Regions from separate parts of the Streptomyces sp. NPDC001851 genome, predicted to be linked through region 2. Evidence: riboswitches for the same ligand, from Rfam matches in the RefSeq annotation. Region 2 holds a riboswitch; each other region holds the start of a gene.
The links. Region 2 has a riboswitch for cobalamin ahead of ABT171_RS36470 (CbtB domain-containing protein). Riboswitches for the same ligand answer to the same signal wherever they lie in the genome.

Region 1 (6,599 bases), on a different contig from region 2:
CAGTCCGACGGCCGCCGCCGACAGCCGACCCGCTTCCGGCCGGTCCAGCAGGGCTCCGAGGCCGCCGATGGCCAGCAGGACCGCCGGGCCGATCAGCATGTGCCAGGTCAGCGGCGGTATCCACGTCACCTGGTCGGACTGGCTGCGGCTGAAGAGGATCAACGGCAGGTCGCCTGCCACGGCGGCCACCGCGGCGGCCGTCCAGCGCACCCACACGCCGCGCCCGCTCCGGGTCCACAGGAGTGTCCCGGCGTGCGCGGGCAGGATCAGCAGGGACAGCCAGTTCAGCAGACCGCACGTGAGGACCGTTCCGGCGTACGCCACCCAGCCGATCGCCCGGCCGCGCCCTTCCCGCTGGGTCACCAGCAGCAGTGTCGAGATCCCGGCCCCGGCCGCCACCAGCGCGTACGGGCGGCCCTCCTGGAGATAGAACTGCGCGGAGGGCAGCAGCCCGAGCGCCAGCCCCGCCCCCAGGCCCGCCCATGCCCCGGCGAGCCGGTGGCCCAGGGCGGCCACACAGGCCGCCGCCACCGCCATCGCCAGCACGGAGGGCAGCCGCAGGGTGGTGGTGCTGGGGCCGCACCAGGCGAAGAGTGTGTGCATCAGCAGGTAGTAGAGCCCGTGCACGACGTCGACGTGCGCCAGCATGTGCCAGATGTCGGCCGTGGACCGCCGGGCCACCTGCCAGGTCGCGGCCTCGTCCCGCCACACGCTGTGCTGCCGGGACAGCCCCCACAGGCCGAGGGCGAGGGTCCACAGCATCGCTACGGGCCAGACGGGAAGAGCACGCCGGGGTACGGACGGGGCAGACGTCATCAGGATCCAGGTCTTGGGGGAGGGAGCGGACGGAACGCGGAAGAGAGCGACTGGCCAAGGCGTGGCGGCCGTCGACTTCGGTCGTACAAATACGGCCATGTGGCTGAATCACCCCTACAGGGGAACGGCTACCGGGCGAGGGCCGGTGGCACCGCGTCGAGCACCGTGTCCAGCATGGCGCGAGATGCGCGCAGGGCCTCGATCTCCCTGGTGATCCGCTGTCGCTCGCCGTGGAGTCGGCGGACGAGTTCCGGACACGTGGGGACCAGGCGGTCGCCGGCGTCGGCGACGCAGGGCAGCACCTGAGCGATCACAGAGGTGGAGAGGCCGGCCGTCAGCAGGCTGCGGATACGGCGCACCGTCTCCACGTCCGCCTCGCTGTACTCCCGGTACCCGCTGGGCAGCCGGGTCGGCGCGAGCAGCCCCTGCTGCTCGTAGTAGCGGAGCAGCCGTTCGTGCACGCCCGTCCGCCGGACCATCTCCTTCATCCGCACGAGACGCCGTCCCCCCAGGGCTTGACTCTGACACCGGTGTAGGAGTTTAGCGTCGCGGCCATGAGCGATGACCAGGCCCTTCTCGAAGGGAACCTCGATGTGTACGTACAGGGCAGCGGGCCTGCCCTCCTGCTGGCGCATGGCGCCGGGGGCAGTGTCGAAGGCAACTTCGGGCTGGTCCTCGACGACCTGGCGAAGGACCACACGGTGATCGGTCCGCACTACCCGGGAGCGGGCGGCACACCGGTCGCCACGAAGCCCCTGGACCTCGACGAACTGGCGGACACGCTGGTCGCCTCCGCGGTGGCCCGCGGACACGAGACGTTCACCGTCCTCGGGGAGTCCCTGGGAACCACCGTCGCGGTACGCGCGGCGACCCGCCATCCCGAGCGGGTGACCGGTCTGGTGCTCACGGCCGGGTTCCCGGTGGCCGATCCGGTCCTCGCACATGCCGCCCGCCTCATCACCCTGCTCGGCAGGACCGGCGAGTGGGACGAGGTGGCCCGGCTGGCGTTCCTTGCGTGCCTGTCCGAGAGCCGGCTGAACGGGATGTCACCGGCCGAGGTGGCGGAGGGGGCGGCGCAGGTGAAGGCCTCCATGCCGGCAGGCATGCTCGACCACTTCGACCTGGTCTCCCGGGTGGACGTCCGCCGCGACCTCACCGATGTCACGGCCCCACCCTCGTGTTCGCGCCGACCGGAGACCGTCTGGTGCTTCCCGAGAGCTCGCGCCGCCTCAGCGCGGGAATCCCGGGAGCCACGCTGATCGAACTGCCCGGGGCGGGCCACATCCCCGACCCGGAATCCCGGGCCCTCTGGCTCCGCCATGTACGCCGGTTCCTCGCGTCCCTTGAGACCGCTCGGGGGTGGCGCCGTCGGGGCTGACGGCGATCACGGCGCGCCGCCGAGCCCGGTCAGCCTCGTCTGCTCGGCCGACGGCCGGCGCACGCCGGACCGGACCGGGTCGGCTTCGCGTTCAGTCGCGGCAGTGTTCCAGCAGAGCGGAGATCGGGCTGTCGACGAGTCGATAGCGCACGATCCGGCCGTCCTTCTCGCCCTGGACGATTCCCGCGGTGCGCAGCAGACGCAGGGCCTGGGACACGGCGGTGTCCCGCATCCCGGTGGCGACGGCCAGGTCGGAGACGGCGATGGGGCCCGCCCGGTGGAGGGCGAGCAGCAGGGAGAGGCGTCCGGGATCGGAGAGCAGGGAGAAGCGGTCGGCCCAGGCGCGTACGCGTTCGGGCTCGCCGACGGCGGCGATGGCGTCGCAGACCCGATGACCGTCGATGGTGCGCTGCCCGGCGCGTTCCACAGGGACGAGATGCATCCACTCATCATCGCAGTCACCGCCCGCCTCCTCCATACCTGATCAGTTGTGCAGCCTTGCAGCCAGGACCTGCGGCCTTCTAGGGTGGGCGGGCCGTGGTGTTCGGGAAGACCGGTGACAGTCCCTCAGGGGCTCAGTCCGGAGCGGCCCTCGCCACTGTGATCGGGGAGTTCCCGCCCCATGCGTTGCCACTGGCCTCACGGCCGGGAAGGCAGGGGCGGGCACGGTGACCCGTCAGCCAGGAGACCGGCCACGGCAGCACGAAGCTGATCCACGAGGTGCTGGAGCGTGACCGTATGACCCTGTCCGAAGGCGTGCCCGAAACCGCCGCCGCCCCGTCCTTCCACTGGCGCCGCGAGGACACCGTCCGGACCACCGGCCTCCTGGCCGTGATCGTCGCCCTGCACGTGGTCGCCTTCGGGATCCTCTTCCTGCTCGTGGTGCCGCGGCACTACGAGGTCGGCACCCAGGCGTTCGGGGTCGGCCTCGGCATCACGGCCTACACCCTCGGCATGCGGCACGCCTTCGACGCCGACCACATCGCCGCCATCGACAACACCACCCGGAAGCTGATGGCCGACGGCCAGCGGCCGGTGTCGGTGGGCTTCTGGTTCGCGCTGGGCCACTCCAGCGTGGTGGTCGTCATGGCCGCGCTGGTCGCCGGCGGCGCCAAGCTCGCCGGCACGCTGATGAGCGACAACTCCCGTACCCACCAGGTCCTCGGCACCGTGGGCACCACGGTCTCGGGCGGCTTCCTGTACCTCATCGCCGCCCTCAACCTCGTCGCGTTGGTCGGCATCGCCCGCGTGTTCAAGGCGATGCGCGCCGGACGCTACGACGAGGCCGAGCTGGAAGCCCATCTCGACTCGCGCGGCTTCATGAACCGCATCCTGGGCCGGCTCACCAAGTCCATCCGCCGCCCCGGCCAGATGTTCCCCCTCGGCTTCCTCTTCGGTATCGGCTTCGACACCACCACCGAGGTCCTGCTGCTCGCCCTGGCCGGCAACGGCGCCGCCGCCGGCCTGCCCTGGTACGCGGTCCTGTGCCTGCCCCTTCTCTTCGCCGCCGGCATGAGCCTGTTCGACACGCTCGACGGCACCTTCATGAACTTCGCCTACCAGTGGGCCTTCTCCAACCCGGTGCGGAAGGTCTTCTACAACCTCACCATCACCGGCCTGTCCATCGCGGTGGCCTTCTTCGTCGGCACGATCGAGCTGGTCGGGGTGCTGCACGACAAGCTGGGTCTGAGTGACGACGTCTCCGGCTGGATCGCGGGCCTGGACCTGGACAACGTCGGCTACGTCATCGTCGGCCTGTTCGTGGTGGTCTGGGCCGTGGCCATCGGCTACTGGCGCCTGGCCAAGGTCGAGGAGCGGTGGAACACCCGCACCGCGGAAGGCGGCTGACGGCAGAGGACAGACGACAGGAAGGCTCCCGTGAGGATCTGCCTCGCGGGAGCCTTCCGTTGTGCCGCCTGCCGACGTGAAGGGTGAGAAGACGATCACGGGGCAGGACGCCTGGGGTGTCTACGCCGTCACGGCCTGAGCAGCAGGCTGTCGCCGCGCTCCTTGGCGGCGGCGTAGCGCTTGGCCACGTCCTGCCAGTTGACGACCTGCCACATGGCCTCGATGAAGTCCACCTTCTGGTTCTTGTACTGCAGGTAGAAGGCGTGCTCCCAGGCGTCGAAGACCAGGATCGGGGTCGAGCCCTGACCGACGTTGCCCTGGTGGTCGTAGACCTGCTCCACGATCAGCCGGTCGCTGAGCGGCTCGTACGCCAGCACGCCCCAGCCCGAACCCTGAGTGGTGGCCGCCGCCTTGGACAGCTGCGCCTTGAAGCCGGCGAAGGACCCGAAGGACTCGGTGATCGCGTCCGCCAGGTCGCCGACACCGTCCTGGGCCAGCGGCTCGCCGCCGCCGTCCTTGGGACCGGTCATGTTCTGCCAGTAGATGCTGTGCAGGATGTGGCCGGACAGGTGGAAGGCCAGGTTCTTCTCCAGGCCGTTGATCGAGCCCCACGACTCCTTGTCCCGCGCCTCGGCCAGCTGCTCCAGCGTGTCGTTCGCACCCTTCACGTACGCCGCGTGGTGCTTGTCGTGGTGCAGCTCGATGATCTCCGGGCTGATGACCGGGGCGAGCGCCGAGTAGTCGTACGGAAGTTCCGGGAGCGTGTAAAGCGCCATGTCCAACATCCTCCCACGTTATTGCGAATCATGTGCAGCTGCACGCTAGCAGCAAGAACGGTACCTTGCGATCAGTCGTCGGACCTAGGACCGTCGGTATGCTCGCCGCCATGCCCCGCAGTCCGGACGGACGACACGGATGACTAGGAGCACGGTGTTCGACTACGAGAAGGACGGCGCGGCCATCTACCGCCAGTCCTTTGCCACGATCCGCGCCGAGGCGGACCTCGCGGGCCTGCCCGCCGATGTCAGCCAGGTCGCGGTGCGGATGATCCACGCCTGCGGGATGGTCGACCTCGTACGGGACCTGGCCTACACGCCCGGCGTGTTGGCCCGGGCCCGTGAGGCGCTGCGCGCCGGCGCGCCGATCTTCTGCGATGTGCAGATGGTGGCCAGCGGCGTGACCCGCAAGCGGCTGCCGGCCGACAACGACGTGCTCTGCACGCTCTCCGACCCCTCCGTGCCCGGGCTGGCGGCCAAGCTGGGCACCACGCGCAGCGCGGCCGCGCTGGAGCTGTGGCGCGACCGGCTGGAGGGCGCGGTCGTCGCCGTCGGCAATGCCCCCACCGCGCTCTTCCGGCTGCTGGAGATGATCGAGGAGGGCGCGCCCCGCCCGGCCGCCGTCATCGGCGTGCCCGTGGGGTTCGTCGGTGCCGCCGAGTCCAAGGACGCGCTCGCCGGACACGCCTCCGGCCTTGAGCACATGGTGGTCCGTGGCCGTCGGGGCGGCAGCGCCATCGCGGCGGCGGCCCTCAACGCGATCGCGAGCGAGGAAGAGTGAGACGGTCCGGGCGGTCGAGGTGATCGCCGAGGCGGACGTGGTCGCGTACCACAGCGCCCCGGCACGGCCGGTCGATCGCGCGGTCCGTCGCGGCGAAGCACATCCGCGAAGACCACGTCGAGGGCGGCGCCGCTCCCCCGTGGAGCTGCGCCGCGAGCGGTGCTATTCGGCGGTCTGTTCCACCGGTGCCGGCCGGGCCAGGCCCGCCGTCCACTTCTCCTCGATGCGGCCGGCCTTCCACACCAGCAGGGCGATCGCCCAGGTGGCGAAGAACAGGCCGACGATGACGTAGCCGATGATGTTCAGGTCCAGGCCGGAGACCCAGTCCCAGAACGGGCCGTGCAGGTGGGCCTTCTCGGCGATCAGACCCAGCAGCTCGACCGTGCCGATGATGAGCGCGACGGCGACGGACAGGCCGGTGATGGTGAGGTTGTAGTAGACCTTGCGGACCGGCTTGGAGAAGGCCCAGCCGTAGGCGAAGTTCATGAACGAGCCGTCGATCGTGTCCAGCAGGGACATGCCGGCCGCGAAGAGGACCGGCAGGCAGAGGATCGCGTACCAGGGCAGGCCCGAAGCCGCGCCCGAGCCGGCGAGGACGAGCAGCGCGATCTCGGTCGCCGTGTCGAAGCCGAGGCCGAAGAGGAGGCCGAGGGGGTACATCTGCCACGGCTTGGTGATCGACTTCATCAGGCGGCCGAGGATGCGGTTCATGAAGCCGCGGTTGTTGAGCTGCTCCTCCAGCGCGGCCTCGTCGAAGTGGCCGGAGCGCATCTGCCGGAACACCTTCCAGATGCCGGCCATGATCAGCAGGTTGATGATCGCGATGACGTAGAGGAAGGTCCCGGAGACGGTCGTACCGATCCAGCCGGTGATGCTGTGCAGCTCGGAGTCGTCGTTCTCGACCGGCCCCGCCAGTTCCTTCACGCCGAGGGAGAGCAGGAAGGCCAGTCCGAAGACGATGCTGGAGTGGCCGAGGGAGAACCAGAAGCCGACCGACAGC
Region 2 (6,599 bases):
GCGGTGTGCCCGGATTCGGTGAGGTAGCGGACGACCAGGTCCGTGAGGCGGGTCTCGTCGTCGACGACCAGGTAGTGCATGCCGGCCAGGCTAGCCGCCCGGCAGGGGTCCGGATCCCAGGTGCGGGGGCTTCATGGTCTGTTCATGTGACTTCCCTACCGTCGTTCACGTCGCGGTGCTCCGCGGACCGCGACCGGTCCGCCGTTCCCACGCGCCGGGACGGAAGGGACAGACATGCACGCACTGGTGCTCGCCGCCAAGGGCATCGCCGGCCACATCGCGCCCATGGACCTGATGACCCGCGGCGGTCTCGATGTCATCGCGCTGCTCGTCATGGTCGGCTGGCTCTACCGGCGCCGCCGCAGCGCCCCGGCGATGCCGCTGGTGCTGGCCGCGCTGAACATCGGCCTGTTCGCCGCGATGAGCACGATCAGCGCCGGGAAGTTCCCGGCCGGGGTCGGATTCGGCCTCTTCGGCATCCTCTCCCTGGTCCGGCTGCGCAGCGCGGCGTTCACCCTGCGCGACGTCGCCTACACCTTCGTGACCCTGGTCATCGCCCTGTGCACGGGGCTGCCGCACCGGCAGATGTGGCTGGTGGCCGTACTGGACGCCGTGGTGCTGCTGGCGGTGCTGCTGGTGGACGACCCGAAGTCGTACGGGCCCCCGACCCGGACGGTCAGGCTCACCCTCGACCGGATCTACCCGGAGCCCGCGCTCATCGCCCACGACGTGGCGCTCCGCTTCGGGCAGGCGCCGCTGTCCGTGGTCGTCGACGAGGTCGACTACGTCCGCGAGACCACCCGGGTCTCCGCCCGCTACCCCGCTCAGCCCGGGGAGCCGACGGCTGCCCCGGACGCCGAACCGCGCGAGCAGGTGACGGTGTCATGACCTCCGCGTCCTCCTTCGCCGTCGGACTGGGTCTTTCGGCACTGCGCGGCGCGACACTGGCCGAGGTCGACGCGGCCGCGGCCCTGCAGCACCGCACCGACCGCAAGTACCTCGTCCCGCTCGACCGAGCCCGCGACCTCGTCGCCGGGCTCGCCGACAGCCACCGCGTCCTGGACCTGGCCGGCCGTCGTACGACGAGCTACCTCAGCACCTACTTCGACACCGAGCAGCTCGCCGCATGGCGGGCCCATGTGCAGCGGCGTCGCAGACGCTGGAAGGTACGCACCCGCCTGTACGCGGAGGACGGGCTGTGCCGGGTCGAGGTGAAGACCAAGGACGGCCGCGGCGCCACGGTCAAAGACGCCCTCAAGGTCCCGGCCACCGCGTACGGCGAACTCGACGCGCAGGCAGCCGAGTTCGTGGAACAGGTGCTGGCCGCATCCGGCATCCCTGTCACGGCCGAGGAGCTGGCCCCCGCCGCAGAGGTCCGCTACGTCCGCGCCGCCCTCGCCGACCTGGACCACGGCACCCGCGTCACCCTCGACGGCGCACTGACCTGCCACCACGGCGACCGCACCGCCGCGCTCGATTCCGGCCACGTGCTCGTCGAGACCAAGGGCGGGGTCCGGCCGGCCCCGGCCGACCGGCTGCTGCTGAACCTGGGCGGCAGGCCCGTCTCCCTCAGCAAGTACGTCATCGGCCAGTCCCTGCTCACCCCCGGTCTCCCCGACAACGACGTACGCCGCCTCGCTCGCACCCACTTCACCACCGGGGCGAGCACGGTACCGCTCTACGAAAGGACCCCCGCCGCATGAACGTCCTGCGCGGCATCACATGGCCGTACGCCCTGATCGCGCTGCTCGCCGTCGCGGCCGTCGCCGTCGGCGTGGTACGACCGCAGCTGGTCTCGGCCGCCACCGGCGGCTCCGCGAAACCCGGGGCGACGGCGCTGATCAAGCAGAACCCGCCGCCCACGCTCTTCACCGACGCCGAGATCGCCCCGATCGGCAAGCAGGCCGCGGCCCAGCACAAGAAGGCGGATGCCCTCTTCGCCCAGTGGAAGAAGGCGCATGGCACCACCCGCGACGACAAGGCGTTCGCCGCCTGGGCCGCACAGCAGGTGCCTGCCCCGCCCACGGTGAAGCAGCGCAGCGCCGAACTCCGCCAGGACCAGCAGCTCGCGAAAACCCGCACGGCAGCCGGCAAGAAGGCCGCGACCTGGCTGGAACTGCACGGCAAGAAGGACATCTGGCAGCTCTACCTTCACGACCAGCGCGAACTGATCCCCACCGCGCAGGGCACGGCCGAGAAGACCGAGCTCAAGGCGGCCCTGAAGCTGGCCAAGACGATCAGCGACCAGCTGGCCGCCAAGGACAAGCAGCCCGCCCCGTTCGTCCTGGACCCGACCCTGCGCCCCGACAAGCACATCAAGCCCGGCGCCAAGGGGCCGTACTCCTACCCCTCCCGACACGCGGCCCGTTCCGCAGCGGCCGTCACTCTCCTCAGCGCCCTCTCCCCGCACCGCGCCGAGGACTACCGGTGGATGCAGGCCGAAGTCCTCTATTCCCGCCTCTACATGGCCGGCCACGTCACCAGCGACCTCACCGCCGGCACCCTGCTCGGCGACTTGATCGGCGACTACGAACTCGCCGTCAACGGACACGGAGATCGCTGAAGACCCGGCGATCTGCCCGCCAGGCCAGCCGGTCGGGAGTCGTGAACGCGCGGGTATCTGTCCGGGGGCGTGCACCGAGAGATTTCTCAAACATCAGATGATATCCTGACATTCTCTCAGGTCGGCAGTAAATGACAGGAAAAGAGTATGAGCCGTCCGCTCGCCCTCACGCGTGAGACGCTGGAAACAGTGTTTGATCCGGCTGAATTGATTGTCGCGCCGGAAGGAAACCTACCCGCTATCGGCGATCCCGACGCCAGGGAAGTCCTGGGAACGCTGGGAATTCCGGTCTGGGACAATCCGTGGTTCGACATGGACGCTGAGCTGGCAGAGCGGTTCGGGCGCGTCGAGGACTGGGATGGCAAACTCACCGACCGTTACTCCGTCGTCCCCACGGGAGCGGACAAGTGGATCGGTTTGGGCATGATCCCCTATGACGGTCTCGCCTTCGATCCTGGCACTGGCGCGGTCTACTGCCTGCCCGACGATTCCGAGATCTACCTGTGGAACAGCTCGCTCCGGTCTTTCGTGCACTTCCTGTACCTCCTCCAACTGGAACGCCCGCACTTCGACGCGCAATGGGAAAGCGAGATCGAGGTGCCTTACGACCCCGAGGCCGCACAGGTCCGGGTCCGGAGGGCCATGATGGCTGTGGATCCGGCAGCCCTGGAGAACCCCGATTCCCGCTGGCACGGGGTCCTCACGTACATCGTGGATCCCGAACACCACTTCATTTAAGGGCGCTTGTCTGCGACCCGGCGCTCGGCGAGGGTGCTGCCCTTGTGCTCCGGCGAGGGCGAAAGCGTGTGTGAGCCCATACGCCAGTGCCCGGTCGACGGTGTTGGAGCGTCTTGCCGACGGGCGGTCACCTGGAAGGTACGAGAAGAAGATCACGCCGGGCTCAGGCGGTCTTGGCCGTGCTCGCCTCACGCGGTACGGTCTGTCCGATATCGACGACGGCGAGACGGAAGCCGGTGGGAATCCGGCACGGTCGCGCCACTGTATGCCTGACACCCATAGGTGTCGGGTGAGTCAGACCCGTGGCCGTCGTCCAGTGCACCACCGAGATGGGACGCGAACTCCCAGAGGAGGTTCTGCCATGGCGCAGACCGTCGCCCAGCCGACAGCCACCACCCCAGCCATCCCCGCCAAGCTGCCGCTGAAGGCGATAGCTCCCTGGGCGGTCTTCTTCGGCATCCTGATGCTGGTCCTGCTCTACTTCGTCGGCGCCGAGCAGGGCGCCACCTCCGTGTTCAACGGCACGGACGTCCACGAGTGGGTACACGACGCCCGCCACCTGCTCGGCTTCCCCTGCCACTGACGCGAGGGGACCGCGCACCACCATGAACTCCGCAACGGTAAGAAACCTCCTCGTGCGAGGCATGCTCGCCGGCCTCGCCGCCGGCGTGCTCGCCCTGGTCATCGCGTACCTCCTCGGGGAGCCCAGCGTCGACAAGGCGATCGCCTTCGAGGATGCCCACTCCCACGAGCACGAGATGGAGGTCGTCTCCCGCTCCCTGCAGTCCACCGCCGGCCTCGCCACGGGCGTCCTCGTCTACGGAGTGGCCTTCGGTGGCATCGCCGCGCTCGCCTACTGTTTCGCGCTCGGCCGTGTCGGCCGCTTCGGCCCGCGGGCGACCGCGCTGCTGCTGTCCGGCTGTGCGCTGCTCGCGGTGTACGTCGTGCCGTTCCTGAAGTACCCGGCCAATCCGCCCTCGGTCGGTGAACCCGACACCATCAGCAAGCGGACCAGCCTGTACTTCCTGATGATGCTGCTGAGTGTCCTGCTCGCGGTCGCCGCCACCATCCTGGGCAAGCGCCTGGCACCCAGCCTGGGCACCTGGTGGGCGACGGTGGTCGCGGTGGCCGCGTTCGCCGTAGTGATCGGCCTGGCCTACCAGTTCCTGCCTGTCATCAACGAGGTGCCGAAGGACTTCCCGGCCACCTTGCTGTGGCGGTTCCGGCTCTCGGCGCTGGCGATCCAGCTGAGCCTGTGGACAGGATTCGGCCTGCTCTTCGGCGAACTGGCGGAACGCCTGCTGAACCCCAAGCCGGCGACGGCCACGAGCGGCCGCGTGGTTCCGGCCGCGCACTGATTCCTTCCGGACAACAGAGGGCCCTTCGGAACCATCCGGGGGCCCTCTGGCGTTCCCTGGACACCCAAGCGCACCCATCCGCAAGAACGGCACGGCAAGCAGCTCGACCGGATGCGGATCACCCAGCCGGGGAGTGGAGGAAGCGAGTGGCCAGAGCACCCCAGCCGCGTCATATAACCCTCGGTGGCCGTGAGGCGGTCGCTCTCACCCGGGAGGAATACGACCAACTGATCGCCAGCCGTCGGCAGATCGGCGGGCAGAGCGCCCGGGTCCGGGTCCTGGCCCAGCAAGCCAAACGCACCGAAGAGCTGGTGCACGACCTGGAGGCACTGGTCGCCGCACAAGGAGAGGGCTGCAAGCAGCAGCTCCACGCCTCTTCGCCGAGGTGCCCCGAACGGCAGGCCACTCCGAAGAATGCCGACGGCTCCTGCCTGCGCTGCGAGGTGGCGGCGCTGCTGCGCCGCCACCGGGATGCCGCGTCCTGAACCACCGGTCAGGGTCTAGTCGACGTCCGGCACTGCCAGTGGCTGTCCCAGCCGCAAGTTCCAGCGCCCGGACCGGCCACTGAGTTCGGTGACCGTCAGCGGTGGGACATCAAGGCGCCAGAAGACAGCGGCGGGCATGCCCAACGCTTCCGTGATCGCCGCCCGCACCACCTCCGGCTCGACGACCGCGAGCGTGCGACCTTCGCCATCCCGCGCTGTCTCCAACCACCGCGCGACCCTCTCGCACAGGGCCTGTACGGACTCACCCCCGTGGGGTGCGCTGCCGGGGTCGGTGAGCCAGCGGGTCACCGCTTCCGGCTCGGCAGCCGCCACCGCGTCCAGCGTGCGGCCCCGCCAGCGGCCCACATCCAGCCCGCCCAGTTCCGGTGTCTCCGCGCCGCTGAGGCCCAGAGCAGCAGCCGTCTCCCGGCAGCGTGCAGTCGGGGACATGACCACACGCCCGGGCACGGACAGCGACCCGGACGCCTCACGGGCGCGAGCCACGCCGATGCCGTCGATCGACTCACCGTCGTAGAAGCGGGCCCGCCGCAGCGAGGGGCTCGTTGCGGGCGAGACGAAGGTGAGGCGGTTGCTCACGTGGCTGTTCCTTCTGTCGGGGTCGTGCGGCGTGGGCCGCCGCCGCGGTGACGCACATGCCGAGGGTGATCGGTGGCCCACAGTGCGCGGAGGGGTTGCCGGTCCAGCATGACGGCTCCTGCGCGCCCATCATGAAGGACTCGTCAGTTCACGAGGCGGACAGCTCCCCTCGGACGGTGCGGGCGGCGGCGACCAGGTTCTCCAGGGAGGCGCGTGTTTCGGGCCAGCCGCGGGTCTTCAGGCCGCAGTCGGGGTTGACCCAGAGCCGGTCTGCGGGAAGGGCCTTCAGGCCCGTGCGGAGCAGGTCGGCGGCCTCCTCGGCGCTCGGGACGCGGGGGGAGTGGATGTCGTAGACGCCGGGTCCGGCCTCGCGCGGATAGCCGTGGGCGGCGAGCTCGCGGGCGACCTGCATGTGGGAGCGGGCGGCTTCCAGGCTGATGACGTCGGCGTCGAGGTTGTCGATGGCCTGGACGATGTCGCCGAATGCGGCGTAGCACATGTGGGTGTGGATCTGTGTGTCCGGGCGCACCCCGCCGGTGGTCAGCCGGAAGGCTTCCGTCGCCCAGTCCAGGTAGGCCGGACGGCCGGCCGCGCGCAGCGGCAGGGTCTCGCGCAGCGCGGGTTCGTCCACCTGGATCACCGAAGTACCCGCCGCCTCCAGGTCGTTGACCTCGTCGCGCAGGGCGAGGGCGACCTGCCGGGCCGTGTCGGCGAGGGGCTGGTCGTCGCGGACGAAGGACCAGGCGAGCATGGTGACCGGGCCGGTGAGCATGCCCTTGACCGGGCGGTCGGTGAGGGATTGGGCGTACGTCGTCCAGCGCACTGTCATCGGCTCGGGGCGGGAGATGTCACCGGCGA
Region 3 (6,599 bases), on a different contig from region 2:
GAAGGCGCCGTAGAAGAACAGGCCCTCGATGCACGCGGCGAAGCAGATGAGGTTGAGCAGGAAGCGACGGCGGTCGGCCTTCGACTCCAGGCGCTCCAGCTTCTCGACCTCGTTGATCCACTTGAAGCAGAACTCGGCCTTCTCGCGGATGGAAGGGATGTTCTCGACGGCCGCGAAGGCCGCCGCCCGGTCGTCCGGGTCGGGGAGGTAGGTGTCCAGCAGGGTCAGATAGAACTGGACGTGCACGGCCTCCTCGAAGAGCTGACGGCTCAGGTACAGCCGGGCCTCGGGGGAGTTGATGTGCTTGTACAGCGTCAGGACCAGGTTGTTCGCGACGATCGAGTCGCCCGTCGCGAAGAAGGCCACCAGCCGGCCGATCAGGTGCTGCTCGGCCGGAGTCAGCTTCGCCAGGTCGGCCACGTCCGAGTGGAGGTCGACCTCCTCCACGGTCCAGGTGTTCTTGATGGCGTCCCGGTAGCGCTCGTAGAAGTCCGGGTAGCGCATCGGGCGGAGAGTCAGCTCGAAGCCGGGGTCGAGAAGGTTCTGGTTGCTGGGCATTACTGGCAGGCCTCGCAGGACTCGGGGTTTTCCAGGGAGCAGGCGACCGCGTCGGGATCGGCGGCCTGCTGGACGGGGATGGTCTTCTGGGCCTGCGCCTGGGCGGCGCGGGCGATGCGTGTCGCGGGCCGCGAGCGCAGGTAGTACGTCGTCTTCAGCCCGGACTTCCAGGCGTACGCGTACATCGATGAGAGCTTGCCGATGGTCGGCGTCTCCATGAAGAGGTTGAGCGACTGCGCCTGGTCCAGGAACGGCGTCCGCGCCGCGGCCATGTCGATCAGGCCGCGCTGCGGGATCTCCCACGCCGTGCGGTACAGGGCCCGTACGTCGGCCGGGATCCAGGCGAAGTCCTGCACGGAGCCGCTGGAGTCGCGCAGCGCCTCACGGGTCCGCGCGTCCCAGACGCCGAGTTCCTTCAGGTCCTTCACCAGGTACGAGTTGACCTGCAGGAACTCACCGGACAGCGTCTCGCGCTTGAACAGGTTGGAGACCTGCGGCTCGATGCACTCGTAGACACCCGCGATGGAGGCGATGGTGGCGGTGGGCGCGATCGCGAGGAGGAGCGAGTTGCGCATGCCGACGGCCGCGATCCGCTCGCGCAGCGCCGCCCAGCGCTCGGGCCAGGTGAGCTCGACGTCGTAGTGGTCGGGGTGCAGGACACCCTGGGCGGTACGGGTCTTCTCCCAGGCCGGCAGCGGGCCCTTCTGCTCGGCGAGGTCGGCGGAGGCCTCGTACGCGGCGAGCATCACGCGCTCGGCGATCCGCGTGGACAGGGCCCTGGCCTCCGGCGAGTCGAAGGGCAGGCGCAGCTTGAAGAAGACGTCCTGCAGACCCATGGCACCGAGGCCGACGGGACGCCACTTGGCGTTCGACCGGCCCGCCTGCTCGGTCGGGTAGAAGTTGATGTCGACCACGCGGTCGAGGAAGGTGACGGCCGTGCGGACCGTCTCGTCCAGGCGCTCCCAGTCGATGTCACCGCCGCTCACGAACGCACCGAGGTTCACCGACCCCAGGTTGCAGACCGCCGTCTCGCCGTCGTCCGTGACCTCCAGGATCTCCGTGCAGAGGTTGGAGGAGTGGACGACATGGCCGGGCAGGGCCGTCTGGTTGGCGGTGCGGTTGGCCGCGTCCTTGAAGGTCATCCAGCCGTTGCCGGTCTGCGCGAGGGTGCGCATCATCCGGCCGTACAGCTCACGGGCCGGGATCGTCTTCTTCGCGAGCCCCGCCTGCTCGGCCTTGCGGTAGGCGGCGTCGAACTCCTCCCCCCACAGGTCCACCAGCTCCGGCACGTCCGCCGGGGAGAACAGCGACCACTGCTCGTCGGCGTTGACCCGGCGCATGAACTCGTCCGGGATCCAGTGCGCGAGGTTCAGGTTGTGCGTGCGGCGGGCGTCCTCACCGGTGTTGTCCCGCAGCTCCAGGAACTCCTCGATGTCCGAGTGCCAGGTCTCCAGGTAGACGGCCGCGGCGCCCTTGCGCCGGCCGCCCTGGTTCACGGCGGCCACCGAGGCGTCCAGGGTCTTCAGGAACGGCACGATGCCGTTGGAGTGCCCGTTGGTGCCGCGGATCAGCGAACCGCGGCTGCGGATCCGGGAGTACGACAGACCGATGCCGCCGGCGTGCTTGGAGAGCCGGGCCACCTGGTGGTACCGGTCGTAGATGGAGTCCAGCTCGTCCAGCGGGGAGTCGAGGAGGTAGCAGGACGACATCTGGGGGTGCCGCGTGCCGGAGTTGAAGAGGGTGGGGGAGGACGGCAGGTAGTCGAGGCGGCTCATGAGCCCGTAGAGCGCGGCGACTTCGTCCACGGAGCGGACGCTGTCGTCCTCGGCGAGACCCGCGGCGACCCGCAGCATGAAGTGCTGGGGGGTCTCGATGACCTTGCGGGTGAGGGGGTGCCGGAGCAGGTACCGGCTGTGCAGGGTGCGCAGCCCGAAGTAGCCGAAGCGGTCGTCCGCGCCGGTGTCGATCAGCGCGTCCAGCCGCTCGGCGTGCAGCCGCGCGAACTCGGCGGTCCGGTCGGCGATGAGCCCCTCCCGGTGCCCCACGGCCACGGACTCGGTGAAGGACGTCACGCCCTGCGAGGCGGCCTCGGCGCGGATGGTGAGGGTCAGCAGCCGGGCGGCCAGCCGGGAGTAGGCGGGGTCCTCGGAGATGAGCCCGGCGGCGGCCTCCGTGGCCAGCTCCCGCAACTCCGCCTCGTCGGCGTGGGCCGACCGGCCGCGCAGCGCGGCGGCGGCGACCCGGCCGGGGTCGGCGTCGGGGAGGTCGGCGGTCAGCTCGGTCAGGGTCCGCAGCAGCGCGGTACCGGGACCGTCGGTCTCCAGGCCGCTGGCTGAAGCCGGATCTGCTGGCGCGATGGTCACGTGGGGCTCTCCCTCGCTCGGCACGGGGCCTTGCGGAGGGCAGGGGGCAGCCACGAGCGCACACGGCGTCGCGTCCACCGGCCCACTCCACGAGGCCCGGACGTCTCAGGCACACCGGCCGGCCGGCCGGGTGCGCTGTCGGCAGGTCCTCGGACTGACGCAGGCGTGCGCATGCACGCAAGTACACCGTTGCGGGACAGTTCCGGATTCACACCGGATTCCCCTGCGGCGACAGCGAGGACGAGCATACATCTAGTGCCGGGCTGTCGGGTCACCCCCAGATGTTGTGTCGTGGCGGTGTCAGAGCGTCAACTCGTAGGTGAGCGGAGTGAGGGACGACGACGGGCCGCCGGATTTCCTCCGGCGGCCCGTCGTACGGCAGTTCAGTGACCGGCGCCCGCCGTCGCCGGCGGAAGCTCCACCTGGACGCCGGGGTCTCCCGCGTCCGCCGTGTAGTCCTCCGGCTTGGTCTCGTCGATGCCCTCCGGGGCCTTCACGGCCTTCAGGACCAGCGTCAGGGCCACGGTGACGGCGACGTTCAGCACGAACGCCGTGAGGCCGATGTAGCCGATCTCCTTGATGCCAGGGATCTCCTTGGCCGCGCCGCCGAAGTGCTTCTGGGTCGGCGAGCCGACCCCGTACGCGGCGACCGTGCCGTAGATCATGCCGACCGCCCAGCCGGCGAGCAGTGCCCAGCGGTGGAACCAGCGGGTGAACAGGCCGCCGACCAGGGCGGGGAAGGTCTGCAGGATCCAGATGCCGCCGAGCAGCTGGAAGTTGATCGCGACCGTCTTGTCCATGGTGAGGACGAAGACCAGCGCGCCGACCTTCACCAGCAGCGAGACGATCTTGGAGACCTGGGCCTCCTGCCGGGGTGTGGCGTCCGGCTTGATGAAGTCCCGGTAGATGTTGCGGGTGAAGAGGTTCGCCGCCGCGATCGACATGATGGCCGCCGGTACGAGTGCGCCGATGCCGATCGCCGCGAAGGCCACGCCCGCGAACCAGTCCGGGAACATGTCCTCGAACAGCTGCGGGATCGCCAACTGCCCGTTGGTGACCTTCACTCCGGCCGCGATCGCCATGAAGCCCAGCAGGGCCAGCAGGCCGAGCATGAGGGAGTACAGCGGCAGGATCGTGGTGTTGCGGCGGATCACCTCGCGGCTCCTGGACGACAGGGTCGCGGTGATCGAGTGCGGGTACATGAAGAGCGCGAGCGCCGAACCGAGGGCCAGGGTGGCGTATGTCCACTGGTTCGCCTCCGGCGGGACCAGCGCGCCGCGCGGCTTGCCGGTGGCCGGGTTGACCTGGCTGAACGCGTGGGCCGCCTTGGCGAAGACGTCGTCGAAGCCGCCCAGCTTGATCGGGATGTAGATGATCGCCACCACGATGACGATGTAGATCAGGGCGTCCTTGACGAAGGCGATCAGGGCGGGCGCGCGCAGGCCGGACGAGTAGGTGTACGCCGCGAGCACGCCGAAGGCGATCAGCAGGGGCAGGTCCCGTACGAACCAGTTGGTGCTGCTGTCCCCGCCGACGCCCATCACGTCCAGCACCGCCTGGATGCCGACGAGCTGGAGCGCGATGTACGGCATCGTCGCCAGGATGCCGGTCAGCGCCACCGCCAGCGACAGCCCCCTGGAGCCGAAGCGGCCGCGGACGAAGTCCGAGGTCGTCACGTAGCCGTGGCGGTGCGAGACCGACCACAGGCGGGGCAGGAAGGTGAAGATCAGCGGATAGACCAGGATCGTGTACGGCACCGCGAAGAAGCCGGACGCGCCCGCCGCGTAGATCGCCGCCGGTACGGCGACGAAGGTGTACGCCGTGTACAGGTCGCCGCCGAGCAGGAACCAGGTGATCCAGGTGCCGAAGGACCGTCCGCCCAGTCCCCATTCGTCCAGGGAGTGCTCGTTCTCGGCCCTGCGCCAGCGTGCGGCCAGGAAGCCCATGACCGTGACGGCCAGGAAGAAGAAGATGAAGACGCCGAGCGCGACGCCGTTGACGCCGTTCTTCACTTCGCCTCACCGCCCTTCTGGGAAGCGGGGGAAGCGGGGGAAGCGCCGGCGGTGCGGGCGCGCTGGTCGCGCTGCCACAGCTTGTGCGCGGTCATCGTCAGGGCGGTGGAGATCAGCACCCAGAGCATCTGGTACCAGTAGAAGAACGGGATACCCAGGAAGGCCGGGTCCGTCCTGGCGTAGGAGCCGACCCAGAGCATGGCCGTGAAGGGCGCGACGAGGCACAGGCCGATGATCACCCGGACCGGGGTGACCACGGGTGGTCTCACTTCAGGTGTTTCGGACATGCCTCGGCTCTCCGTCCCCTCGTTGATCACCTGGGTAACGCGCAGGCAATCTAGGTGACGGTGTCGCGCCAGTGGAAGACCTCGTCCGTATATCGGCCCTACTCGGCCGGGCGCTTGAGCCGCGCGACGAACTTGTAGCGGTCCCCCCGGTACACCGACCGCACCCACTCCACCGGCTTGCCCTCGCGGTCCAGGGAATGGCGGGAGAGCATCAGCATCGGCAGGCCCACATCGGTGCCGAGCAGGCCCGCCTCGCGCGGAGTGGCCAGCGAGGTCTCGATGGTCTCCTCGGCCTCGGCGAGGTGGACGTCGTAGACCTCGGCGAGCGCGGTGTAGAGGGACGTGTACTTCACGAGTGATCTGCGCAGCGCGGGGAAGCGCTTGGCGCTCAGATGCGTGGTCTCGATGGCCATCGGCTCCCCGTTGGCCATGCGCAGCCGCTCGATGCGCAGCACCCGTCCGCCGGCGGCGATGTCCAGCAGCCCGGCGAGCCGGTCGTCGGCGGTGATGTAGCCGATGTCCAGCAGCTGCGAGGTCGGCTCCAGACCCTGGGCGCGCATGTCCTCGGTGTAGGAGGTGAGCTGCAGCGCCTGGGAGACCTTGGGCTTGGCGACGAAGGTGCCCTTGCCCTGGATGCGTTCGAGCCGGCCCTCCACGACCAGCTCCTGCAGGGCCTGGCGGACGGTGGTGCGGGAGGTGTCGAACTCGGCCGCCAGCGTGCGCTCGGGCGGCACCGGCGTGCCCGGGGCCTGCGTCTCCGTCATGTCGAGCAGGTGCTTCTTCAAGCGGTAGTACTTGGGCACGCGCGCCGTACGGACGGTCGTGCCGGCCTCGTTCTCCGCACTGCTGACGTCGGTGCTCATGCTCTGCCTTCCCGGCTCCGGATGCCGAAAGCGACCGACTGTCATCGGCCACGGGTCACATCGTGGCACGGGTTCCCGTCCCCGGGTGCACCCGCACGCTCCGTGATCTCCTCTCTATACCGTCCGGACCGGATTGGTCTAGGCCTACGGGTCCTAGATCCCCTGCCAGTCCGGCTTGTTGGCGTAGGTGTGCCGGAAGTAGTCGGCCAGCTTGAGCTTGGCCGCGGCGGCCTCGTCGACGACCACCGTGGCGTGCGGGTGGAGCTGGAGCGCGGAGGCCGGGCATACGGCCGCGACCGGTCCCTCGACGGTCGCGGCGACCGCGTCCGCCTTGCCCTCACCGGTCGCCAGCAGCACCAGGTGCCGGGCCTCCAGGATGGTGCCGATGCCCTGGGTGATGACGTGGTGCGGGACCTGCTCGATGTCGCCGCCGAAGAAGCGGGCGTTGTCGATCCGGGTCTGCTCGGTCAGCGTCTTGATCCGGGTGCGCGAGGCGAGCGAGGAGCACGGCTCGTT

Region 1: linked by a shared signal. The riboswitch ahead of nicT (Nickel transporter NicT) and the one ahead of ABT171_RS36470 (CbtB domain-containing protein) in region 2 are both predicted to bind cobalamin.
Region 3: linked by a shared signal. The riboswitch ahead of ABT171_RS00495 (ribonucleoside-diphosphate reductase subunit alpha) and the one ahead of ABT171_RS36470 (CbtB domain-containing protein) in region 2 are both predicted to bind cobalamin.

Annotation. Positions count from the first base shown of each region.
Region 1 covers NZ_JBEOYR010000001.1:285,119-291,717, forward strand. The annotation lists gene ABT171_RS01320 (glycosyltransferase family protein) at 1-762, opposite strand, end outside; gene ABT171_RS01325 (MerR family transcriptional regulator) at 945-1,310, opposite strand; gene ABT171_RS01330 (alpha/beta fold hydrolase) at 1,371-2,075, shown strand; gene ABT171_RS01335 (ArsR/SmtB family transcription factor) at 2,286-2,636, opposite strand; cobalamin riboswitch at 2,716-2,905, shown strand; gene nicT (Nickel transporter NicT) at 2,933-4,042, shown strand; gene ABT171_RS01345 (superoxide dismutase) at 4,171-4,818, opposite strand; gene ABT171_RS01350 (precorrin-8X methylmutase) at 4,958-5,599, shown strand; gene nicT (Nickel transporter NicT) at 5,762-6,599, opposite strand, start outside.
Region 2 covers NZ_JBEOYR010000035.1:51,620-58,218, reverse strand. The annotation lists gene ABT171_RS36495 (response regulator transcription factor) at 1-80, opposite strand, end outside; gene ABT171_RS36490 (DUF4956 domain-containing protein) at 235-888, shown strand; gene ABT171_RS36485 (polyphosphate polymerase domain-containing protein) at 885-1,703, shown strand; gene ABT171_RS36480 (phosphatase PAP2 family protein) at 1,700-2,563, shown strand; gene ABT171_RS36475 (SUKH-4 family immunity protein) at 2,711-3,301, shown strand; cobalamin riboswitch at 3,483-3,627, shown strand; gene ABT171_RS36470 (CbtB domain-containing protein) at 3,663-3,884, shown strand; gene ABT171_RS36465 (CbtA family protein) at 3,907-4,659, shown strand; gene ABT171_RS36460 (hypothetical protein) at 4,806-5,144, shown strand; gene ABT171_RS36455 (histidine phosphatase family protein) at 5,160-5,741, opposite strand; partial or broken gene metE (5-methyltetrahydropteroyltriglutamate--homocysteine S-methyltransferase) at 5,890-6,599, opposite strand, start outside.
Region 3 covers NZ_JBEOYR010000001.1:102,841-109,439, reverse strand. The annotation lists gene ABT171_RS00500 (ribonucleotide-diphosphate reductase subunit beta) at 1-558, opposite strand, end outside; gene ABT171_RS00495 (ribonucleoside-diphosphate reductase subunit alpha) at 558-2,921, opposite strand; adenosylcobalamin-variant (AdoCbl-variant) riboswitch at 3,057-3,156, opposite strand; gene mctP (monocarboxylate uptake permease MctP) at 3,305-4,933, opposite strand; gene ABT171_RS00485 (DUF3311 domain-containing protein) at 4,930-5,220, opposite strand; gene ABT171_RS00480 (GntR family transcriptional regulator) at 5,319-6,083, opposite strand; gene nagB (glucosamine-6-phosphate deaminase) at 6,237-6,599, opposite strand, start outside.